2 regions of the Paraburkholderia acidisoli genome follow, and region 1 is predicted to be linked to the other one. Evidence: riboswitches for the same ligand, from Rfam matches in the RefSeq annotation. Region 1 holds a riboswitch; the other holds the start of a gene.

Evidence for each region. Region 1 has a riboswitch for cobalamin ahead of FAZ98_RS25995 (TonB-dependent receptor domain-containing protein). Riboswitches for the same ligand answer to the same signal wherever they lie in the genome.
Region 2: it holds a riboswitch for cobalamin, as region 1 does, so the genes downstream of both, cobW (cobalamin biosynthesis protein CobW) here and FAZ98_RS25995 (TonB-dependent receptor domain-containing protein) in region 1, are expected to answer to the same signal.

Annotation. Positions count from the first base shown of each region.
Region 1 is NZ_CP046915.1:850,504-855,634, forward strand. It holds gene FAZ98_RS25985 (helix-turn-helix domain-containing protein) at 1-389, shown strand, start outside; gene FAZ98_RS25990 (Vgb family protein) at 472-1,116, shown strand; gene FAZ98_RS25995 (TonB-dependent receptor domain-containing protein) at 1,229-3,136, opposite strand; cobalamin riboswitch at 3,245-3,437, opposite strand; gene FAZ98_RS26000 (S9 family peptidase) at 3,634-5,131, opposite strand, start outside.
Region 2 is NZ_CP046914.1:1,542,923-1,548,053, reverse strand. It holds gene cobN (cobaltochelatase subunit CobN) at 1-1,927, opposite strand, end outside; gene cobW (cobalamin biosynthesis protein CobW) at 1,953-3,074, opposite strand; cobalamin riboswitch at 3,281-3,547, opposite strand; gene FAZ98_RS20965 (cobalamin biosynthesis protein) at 3,818-4,201, shown strand; gene cobO (cob(I)yrinic acid a,c-diamide adenosyltransferase) at 4,219-4,821, shown strand; gene FAZ98_RS20955 (cobyrinate a,c-diamide synthase) at 4,822-5,131, shown strand, end outside.

The DNA of each region.
Region 1 (5,131 bases):
ACGCGGACGACACGCATCGCGCGCGCCTGCGTGTGGAGATCGGCCGCCTGCGCGCGCTGATCGAACCGCTCGCGCGCATCGACGCCACGCAACGGGGCTTTGCGCTGACGCCGCGCGCGGCGCAAGAGGTGGCCGTGCTCGCGCGGCCCGTGGAGGAAAAGCACGCCGCGCTGCTGGCGTTTCTGGCCGACGGCGAGTCGTGGTCGAGTTCGGCGCTCGCCATCGCGCTGGGCGCGAGCCAACGCACGGTGCAGCGCGCGCTCGACGCGCTGGCCGCGGCGGGCAAGGCGCAATCGTTCGGCCATGGCCGCGCGCGGCGCTGGACCACGCCGCCCGTGCCCGGATTCGCGACGACCTTGTTACTCCCCGCGCCGCTGCCGGGGGACTAGCATGAGCCGATCGAGAGGCATCGGCGCATCGATGTAACGATGTATCGGCGCCATCTCGCATCGACAAAACCCGGAGGCAGACATGAAGCGCGCGCGTGCGGAGATTCTCCGCGAATACGGCCCCTTTCCCGGCATCGAAGCGGTGCACGGTCTCACGTACGACGGCCGCCAGGTGTGGTTCGCGGTGGGCGACGGCCTCGTGACGCTCGACCCGGCGAGCGGCCAGACGCGGCGCGCGATCGAGATGGCCGCGCATGCGGGCACGGCCTTCGACGGGCGTTATCTGTTCCAGATCGCCGAGCGTCGCATTCTGAAGATCGAGCCCGAAACGGGCCGCGTGATCGCCACGATTCCGGCGCCCGGCAATGGCGGCGATTCGGGGCTCGCGTGGCATGACGGCACGCTCTGGGTGGGCGAATATCGCGCGCGCAAGATTCATCAGATCGATCCGCAAACGGGCGCGATTTTGCGCACGCTCGAGTCGAGCCGCTTCGTCACGGGCGTGACGTGGGTGGAGGGCGAGTTGTGGCATGGCACGTGGGAAGGCGACGAAAGCGCCTTGCGGCACGTCGATCCGCAAACCGGCGACGTGATCGAGCAACTCGACATGCCCGAAGGCACCGCGATCTCGGGCGTGGAAGCCGACGGCGCGGGGCAGTTCTTTTGCGGCGGCGGCACGAGCGGGAAGATCCGCGCCGTGCGCCGCCCGCCGAAGAAGCAGGGTTGAAGCGCGATAAAGGTGACTCAAAGCGCGATTTGAATCGGGATTCGCGTGGCTTTGAATCGCCAGCTCTAAAGCGCTTTAAACGCGCTTTAAAACGCGCTTTTAACACGCGTTTTTAGAACGTATAGCTGATCTTGCCGAACGCCGTGCGCCCGAGCGAGTTGTAGCCGTACGCGGTCACGTATTGCCGGTTGAACACGTTCGCCAGCGAAGCCGAGAGCGCCAGATGCGCATTCACGCGATACGACGCGCGCAAGCTCACGGTGGTGTAGCTCGGCAGATACGTGCTGTTGAACTGGTCGTCGAAGGTCGAGCCGCCGTAGAGCAGCGAAACGCCCGTGCTCAGCGCGTGCAGATGAAACTCGTCCCACGTGTGATCGACGGCAAGGCTCACCGTCTGGCGCGGGCGCCGGTTCAGCCAGGTTTGATCGCTCACGTCCTGCGGATTCAGAATGCCCACCGCGAGACTCACCGGCGTGTATTTCCCGAGCGTGCCCTTGTACGACAATTCAAGGCCCTGAATGTGTGCCTTGCCCACGTTCACGGGCAGATACGTGACGGCGTCGTAGCTGATGAGATCGTGCACGCGCGTGTCGTAAATCGCGGCCGTGAAGGTGCCAATGCCCGTGGTCGCGTCGAGCGCCGCTTCCACCGTATCGCTGCGCTCGGGCTGCAGGTCCGGATTCGCGTAGCCCGGGTAGTACAGGTCGTTGAACGTGGGCAGGCGGAACGCGTTGCCGTACGAGACGCGCGCCGTGTACACCGGCGTGATCGCCCACGCGAGCGCCGCGTTGCCCGTGTTCACCGCGCGGCCTTGCACGATCTCGTGGCGGCCCGCGAGGAACAGCGTGAGCGGGCCGAGCGTTGCCGCCTGGTGCATGGAGACCGCCGAATCGTTGCGCGCGGGCACGCCGTTCGGAATGTCCACGGGCAGGAACGCCAGTTCGCGCGTGAAGTCGTACGCGAGCCGGGTTTCGCCCGAGAGCGGCTGGCCGAACAACGTGTGGCCCGTTTCCTGATGCGTGATCGAGGTGGACGTGGAGAGGCGCGTCGAGTCGATCTCGTCGGTGGCGATCGTGGGGTCGTTCGCGTAGAGGAACTGGCGGTCCGTGGCATAGCCGAGCGACTGATCGAACTGCGTGGTCGGCGTGAGGTCCAGATGGAACGCGATGCCCGTGGTGAGCTGGTTGTCGCGCTGGTGGTCGTCGCCGCCGAGAAAGTCGTACGAAAGATCGCTGCGGTGATAGAGCGCGAAGGTTGAGATCGACCAGTTCTCGTGCGCGTAGCCGAGGCGCGCGTCGAGGTCCTGCGCGTGATACGGGTTGCGGCCGTTTTCGTGGCCGTAGGCGTAGGGCGCGGTCGCGTCGATGCCGGCCGTGTTGTAGTCGTGCAGCCCGAGCGAGTACGTGACGCCGCCGAGCGCCGCGAGCGGGCCCGTCGACGGGATCGTGCCCGAGGTGCGCAACTGCGTGTCGAAGGTCTTGTTCGAGCCGCCGCCGAACGACACCGTGGTCTGGTTCGGCTGATTCGCGGCGCGGCGCGTGAACAGTTGCACCACGCCGCCCATGGCGTCGGCGCCGAACGAGGCGGCCGCCGGACCCGAAATCACCTCGACGCGATCGAACGCGTCCGTCGGCAGATCGGCCCACTCGGCGGTGCCCGTGGTGGCCGAGCCCACGCGAATGCCGTCGATGAATACCGCCACCTGGGTCGCGGACGAGCCGCGGATGCTGACCGCCGCCGTCGTGCCGGGGCCGCCGTTCTGCAGCACGGTCACGCCGGGCAGCGTGGCGAGCGCCTGGGTGATGCTCGGGTCGGCGGGCGAGAGACGGTCGAGATCGGCGCGCGTGAGCACCTGGGTGCTCGCGTAGCGGCCGTCGAACGACTGCGGCAAGTGCTGCGTGTCCCCGGTGACGAGGATGTTCGGCAGCGTGGTGTCGGTGTTGGTATTGCTGTCGGCGTGGGCGGCTTGCGAGGCGCAGGCGAGCGCGGCCGTGGCGAGTAAGGTATAGGGAAACTTCATGATGCGGCTGGAAACAGCTCCTGATGGCGGGCTGTCCGTGCAACGGGCGCACGCGCGCAAGCACGCGCGCGACGCTTTTGCGCATTGGGGGACCCCGCCCGCTGCGGCTGCTGGACTCGAGCGATGGCAGGTCTCCTGGCTCGCGGGTCGTCGCTCGATGCCGGCCTTCCCGGTTTCCCAGTGGCCACGCGTGGCATGAACTCGCCGCTGACAGTTGCGGGGGCAGCCGCAGACTCGGCGCGCGCGCCTCACTGCGTTCCCTTTTGATCCCGTCGCCGGGAACCATCAGCGCGCAAGGGTAAGGGCGGTGCGGTACGGGCGTCAACTTGCGTCGACGTCCGGCACGCGAATTCGGCGCGAAGTGTGGTGAAAACGCCGGAACGCGCGCCGCAAGACGAGGTTCCGGCGCGGTTTTCGGTCGCACACGGGGGCGGCGCTGTGCGCAACGGGTCGCTTTGCCGGTATCCGGCGCGCGCGCCGCCACGCGCGCCCGCGCTTCAGGCTAGTTCGTGCATGTCTCCGGCCTCGACCACCTGCATCGACGAAGCCTGCCGTTCCGCCGCCGTCATGGGCTCGGCGCGGCCGCCGAGATAGCGCGCGAGAAACGCCTCGGCCACCGCGTAGTACGAAAAGCGGTTCACGGGGCGCGCGAAACCGTGGCCTTCGTCGGGATACAGCAGATAGGTCACGGGAATGCCGTTGTGCTTCATCGCCGCGACCATCTGGTCGCTTTCGTCCTGGCGCACGCGCGGGTCGTTCGCGCCCTGCGCGATCAGCAGCGGCCGGGCAATGCGGTTCGCCTGGTGCACGGGCGAGCGTTCGCGCAGCAGCGCGAGACCCGCTTCCGTGGCGGGATTGCCCATGGCGTTGACGAGTTGCGCGCGCATCGACTCCCACCACGACGGCACGGTTGCGAGCAGTGTTTCCAGATTAGAAGGCCCGACCACGTCGATACCGCACGCATAGCGCTGCGGGTTGCGCGTCATGCCCGCGAGCACCGCGTAGCCGCCGTAGCTCGTGCCGACGATGGCAACGCGTCCGGGGTCGGCGATGCCCTCGCGCACGGCCCACTCGACGGCGTCGAGCAGGTCGTCGTCCATGCGGCGGCCCCACTCGAGGTCGCCGGCCGTGACGAAGCGCTTGCCGAAGCCGGTCGAGGCGCGGAAATTCACGCTCAGCACGCTATAGCCGCGGTTCGCGAGCCACTGATGCTCGGGATGAAAGCCGAAGCCGTCGCGCCCCCACGGACCGCCGTGCACGAGCAGCACGAGCGGTCCCGCGCCTTCGGCCTGCGCCGGGCGCGTGAGATACGACACGAGTTCGAGGCCGTCGCGCGCGCGGATCGTGACCGGTTGCATCGGCACGAGCGGCGCGTGGGCGAGATCGGGGCGCGTGTCGAACAGCAATTCCAGGGCGCCGGTGTCGCGCCGGTACAGATACGCCTTGCCCGGTGCGAGCGCCGACTTGCCGATGATGACCCACACGCTGTCGTCTTCGGTGCGGCTCACCATGTGCCATTCGCTCAGGCCGTGCTGCGCGAAGCGGTCGAGATCGGTCTGGAAGCCGGGCGTCAACGCGTGCCACGCGTGCTGCGTGTAGTACGAGCCGTAGCCGATCGGCTCGCGCGTGTCCTTGTCGACGATCACGCCGCCCAGGTCGCAGCGCGCGTCTTCGGCGAGCACGCGGCGCTCGCCCGTGGCGAGGTCGAGCCGCACGAGCGCGGCCGTGTCGCGCGCGCGGCTGTCGCTCAGAAACAGCGCGGTGCCGTCGCGGTTGAGAAAGAGCGGATGCGAGACGCGCGCGTCTTCCGGAGCGAAGCTGAACCACGGTTTCCACGGCGCTGCGCTGGCCTTGTCGACATCGACATCGACATCGTGATGGCCGTCGCGCTCGAATAGCTGGAGCGTGCCGTCGGCGTCCAGACGCGTGGCCACGCGCACGTTGAAGCGCTCGTCCACGATGAACGAGGCCATGTTGGTGTTCTGCTCGATCAGC
Region 2 (5,131 bases), on a different replicon from region 1:
CGCGGCGCGGATCGACCATCAAGGCTTCGTAGTACTCGTCGACCTGACGTTCGAGATCCTGCATCGGCCCGTAATTTTCGGCACGCGTGAGCGGCGGCATCAGATGATCGACGATCACGGCCTGCGCGCGGCGCTTCGCCTGGCTGCCCTCGCCCGGATCGTTGACGATGAACGGATACAGATGCGGCAGCGGGCCCAGGATCATGTCGGGCCAGCAGCTTTGCGCGAGCGCGACGCTCTTGCCCGGCAGCCATTCGAGGTTGCCGTGCTTGCCCACGTGCGCGATGGCGTCAATGCCGAACGTGTCGCGCAGCCAGAAGTAAAACGCGAGATACGCGTGCGGCGGCACGAGTTCGGCGTCGTGATAGTTCGCGTAGGTGTCGTCGCCGCGCGAGCGCGACGGCTGAATCCCGACGAACACGTGGCCGCAGCGCCAGCCCGCGATCATGAAGCGCCCGCGCCGCACCGTGGGATCCTCCTCCGGCGCGCCCCAGCGCGCGATCAACGCGTTCTGCGCCTCGGCGGGCAGTTGCGAAAAGCGCGCGCGGTAGTCGTCGAGCGAAAGGCTCTGCCACGCGGGTCGCAATGCACGCGTGTCGGGGTCGTTGGTCACGCCTTGCGTGAGCACGTTCATGAGCGCTTCGCCGTCTTCCGGCACCTCGGCCACGCGGTAGCCTTCGTCGCGCAGCATGCGCAAGATGCTCACCATGGAGGCGGGCGTGTCGAGTCCCACGCCGTTGCCGATACGCCCTTCGCTCATCGGATAATTCGCGAGCACCAGCGCGAGCTTTTTCGCTTCGTTCGGCATCCTTCGCAACGCACACCAGCGCTGCGCGAGTTCCGCGACGAACGCCACGCGCTCCGCGTCGGGCTGGTAGCGCACGACATCGACCTGCGTATGCGGGCAGTGATACGCGAGCCCCTTGAAGCTGACCGCGCGCGTGATGATGCGGCCGTCCACTTCGGGCAGCGCGATATGCATGGCGATGTCGCGCGAGTTGAGGCCGTGGTTGTCCTTGAGCCAGTCCTCGCGATTGCCGCCGCTCAGAATCACCTGCAGCACGGGCGCGTCGCCGGCAATCTCGATCGACTCGGGGTCGTCCAGCGAAGATGCGGCAAACGCCGTGGTGTTCAGCACGAGCGACACGTCGTGCTCGGCCGCGAGTTGCGCGAGCACGTCGCGGCTCAACGCGTCCTTGAGCGAGGTGATGGCGAGCGGCAGCGGATTCAGCCCGCGCGCGAGCATCGCGTCGATCAGCGCATCGAACGCGGCCGTGTTCGCGGCCTGCAAATGCGCCTTGTAGAACAGCAGCGCGACCACGCTCGCGCCCGGCTGCCAGCGCGCGCGCCATTCGTCGATGGTCGCCACGTCGCGCTGCGGGCAATAGAGCGCCGCGGCCGGCAGCACCACGGGCGGCGGCGGCTCGCTGCCCCAGCCGAACGCATGCCATGCGAGCGCGCGCAAAAACGACTCGGCATTGGCCGCGCCGCCTTCGCGCAAGTAACGCCACAGCACCCGGCACAGCGCGGGCTCGGCGCGGCTCTTCGCGATGAGATTCGGGTCTTCCTGCAAGTCGCCGGAGAACATCGCGAGCAGTTGGCCGCGGCGCTCCGCGAGCGAGACGACCTGTTCGATGCCGTACGGCCAGTACGCCTCGCCGCCCAGATGATCGACCACCACCACGCGCGCGTGCTGCAACACGTCGTCGAGATAAAAGTCGACGGACGCGTTCTGCCGCAAGTACGAAACGTTCGCGAGCCGTACGCTCGGGAAGCCCTCGGGCAGGCGCGGCACCACGCTCGCGAGCAAGGCCAGCGTGGTGTCGGCGGAACTGAGCACGACGATCTCGGCGGGCTGCTGGTCGATGCGAACCACGCCTTGCGTGTCGTCGACGAAACCGCCCGGCGTGGTGCGCAACAAATGCATCTTGCGGTCTCTCGAACTAACGCGCTTATTGCGCCGATGCAGCTTGCGCCGACGCGGTATGCGCCGACGCGGTATGCGGCTGTGCGAGCGCCGCGTCGAACGCGGCTTGCAGCTTCGCGCCGTCGAGGTCCTCGCCGATCAGCACGAAACGGCTCGCGAGCGGCTGCGCGGCGCTTTCCTGCGCGTTCCAGCGGCGGTCGAAATAGCTGTCGAAGCGGCGGCCCACGCCCTGGATCACGAGACGCATGGGCGCGCCCGGCAACGCGGCGAAACCCTTCACGCGATAGATCGTGTGCGCGTCCACGAGTTGCTGGAGCGCTTCGATGGCGGCGTCGCGCGAAGCCACTTGCGCGCTCACGACAACCGAATCGAATTCGTCGTGATGATGATCGGCGTCTTCGGCTGAACCGTGATGGTCGTGGCGCAGATGAATGCTTTCTTCCGATGCCGCTTCGAGCCCGAGCAGCGTGTGCAGATCGAGCTTGCCGTGCTGCGCGCGCACGATCTTCACCTGCGGCGGCAGTTCCTCGCGCAGTTCCTCGATGAGCGCGTCCTGACCGGCTTCGTCGATCAGATCGGTCTTGTTGAGGATCACGAGATCGGCGGCGCTCAACTGATCTTCGAACAGTTCATGCAGCGGCGACTCGTGGTCGAGGTTCGGGTCGGCGCGGCGCTGTGCGTCCACGGCCTGCGGATTTTCCGCGAACTGACCGCTCGCGGCCGCGGGCGCATCGACCACGGTCACGACCGCATCGACAGTGAACGCATTGCGGATGGACGGCCAGTTGAACGCCTGCACGAGCGGCTTCGGCAACGCGAGGCCCGAGGTTTCGATCAGCACGTGGTCGATATTGCCGCGGCGCTCGAGCAGTTGCTCCATCACCGGGAAGAACTCCTCCTGCACCGTGCAGCAGAGGCAACCGTTGGCGAGTTCGTAGAGCTGGCCTTCCGTTTCGTTGCCGTCCTCGTCGCAACCGATCCCGCAACCGCGCAGAATTTCGCCGTCGATACCGAGCTCGCCGAACTCGTTGACGATCACGGCCACGCGCAGGCCGCCCGCGTGCTGAAGAATATGACGCAGCAACGTGGTTTTACCGCTACCGAGAAAGCCCGTCACGATCGTGACCGGAATCTTGCGCATCTGCATGAAGTGCTCCTTCGGCGTGTGGCCTCGCGAATCGCCATGAGCGGTAGGGCGCGTCGTTCGTGCGCGCAACGCAGCCGCGCCTCGCGGCGCGACGGATTTCGTTGCGGGGACGAACGACCGGAACCGCTCTCGAACGCAATGCGGGCCACGCCCACCGATCGCATGAAAGCATGAAATTTACGAACCCTGCGCCGCATCCCCGCAGCGCGAATTCCTCGTTTCTGGCCGGTATCCGGACTGACGATGCGCCGCCTCGCCTTCCCGCGCGAGCGCCCTCGCGGAGCGTTTCGTGCAGTGGCTTCGTGAAAGCGGCGTGCGGCTTGCGTGCGAGAGTTCGCTCGCAGACCGCGCTCGTTGTACCGTTGCGGGTGCAGTTCAGGTTGGCCATGCCCGAGGCGGGATGGCTCCCTGATTCCCGTTTAACTGCGCGCGCCATGTTCGCGCGCGCGAGCACCAGAGTGCGTGCGAGTGTAGGCGTGGGGGGCACGCGCGTCAAGGAAGCGGATTGAAAGCCGGCGGCGAATCTCGCGCGAAAGCGCGTGTGCTATCGTAGCGCGCAATTTGCGGGCTTCCGCGCGGGGCTCGCCGCGGCTTTGCCACTTCATCTTCGCGCCATCTTCGCGTCTTCGTTCGCTATCGCCGTGAATCGTGCTTCGTTTTCCGCCGCTCGTGCGTCCGGTTCCGCTTCTGTTTTTGCAGCGGATTCGGCCGATGACGATGTCGATGGCCATGCCGCCTCGCTCGTGATTGGCGTGGGTTGCCGGCGCGGCGTGACGCTCGCGCAGGTCGAAGCGGCCGTGCACGCGGCCCTCGGCAATTGGCTGCTGGCGCAGGTGGCCGCCGTGGCGACGCTCGACGCGAAAGCCAGCGAACCCGCCTTGCACGCGTTCTGCGCAGCGCATGCGCTCACGCTCGTTCTCTACACGCGCGAGCAGATCGCGGCCGTGCCGGCGCTCGCTGTGGCGGCTGCCGCGCCCTCGCCGCCTTCGCTCGCCGCGCGCGCGCACTACGGCGTGAACGGCGTGTGCGAACCGTGCGCGTGGCTCGCCGCGAACGGCGGCCCGCTCTTGCGCGCCAAACTCGCGCTCGACGGCGTGACCGTCGCGATCGCCCGCCAGCTCCCCTGACCCACTCGACATCGACGATGAAAACCGACCCCGAATCGCACCAGCGCATGACCCAACGCCGCCGCGAAGGCCACGAGAAAAAGCAGGCTGCGGCGACGCACGAAAAAGGCCTCTTGATCGTCAACACCGGCAACGGCAAAGGCAAGAGCACCGCCGCGTTCGGCATGGCCGTGCGCGTGCTCGGCCACGGCATGAAGCTCGGCGTCGTGCAGTTCATCAAGGGTGCGTTGCACACGGCCGAGCGCGATTTTCTCGGCAGCGTGGCGCATTGCGACTTCGTGACGATGGGCGAAGGCTACACCTGGAACACCCAGGATCGCGAGCGCGATATCGCCACGGCGCGCAAAGGCTGGGACGAAGCGAAGCGCATGATCGAAAGCGGCGAGTACGTCATGGTGATCCTCGACGAACTCAACACCGTGCTCAAGTACGACTACCTGCCGCTCGACGAGGTGCTGGGCGTGGTCAATGCGCGCGCGCCGCACGTGCACGTGGTCATCACGGGCCGCCACGCGCCCGACGCGCTGCTCGAAGCCGCCGATCTCGTCACCGAAATGCGCCTCGTGAAGCATCCGTATCGCGAGCAAGGCGTGAAGGCGCAAAAAGGTGTGGAGTTCTAAATGACGGCCTGCCCCGCGCTCTTTCTCAGCGCGCCCGCTTCGGGCCAGGGCAAGACCACGCTCACGGCGGGTCTCGCGCGGCTGCATCGGCGCGCGGGGCGGCGCGTGCGCGTGTTTAAGACGGGGCCGGATTTTCTCGATCCGATGATCCTTGCGCAGGCGAGCGGCGCGCCCGTGCTTTCGCTCGATCTGTGGATGGTGGGCGGGGCCGCCTGCCGCGCCCTGCTCGCGCAAGCCGCGCGCGAAGCCGACCTGATCCTGATCGAAGGCGTGATGGGTCTGTTCGACGGCACGCCGAGCAGCGCCGATC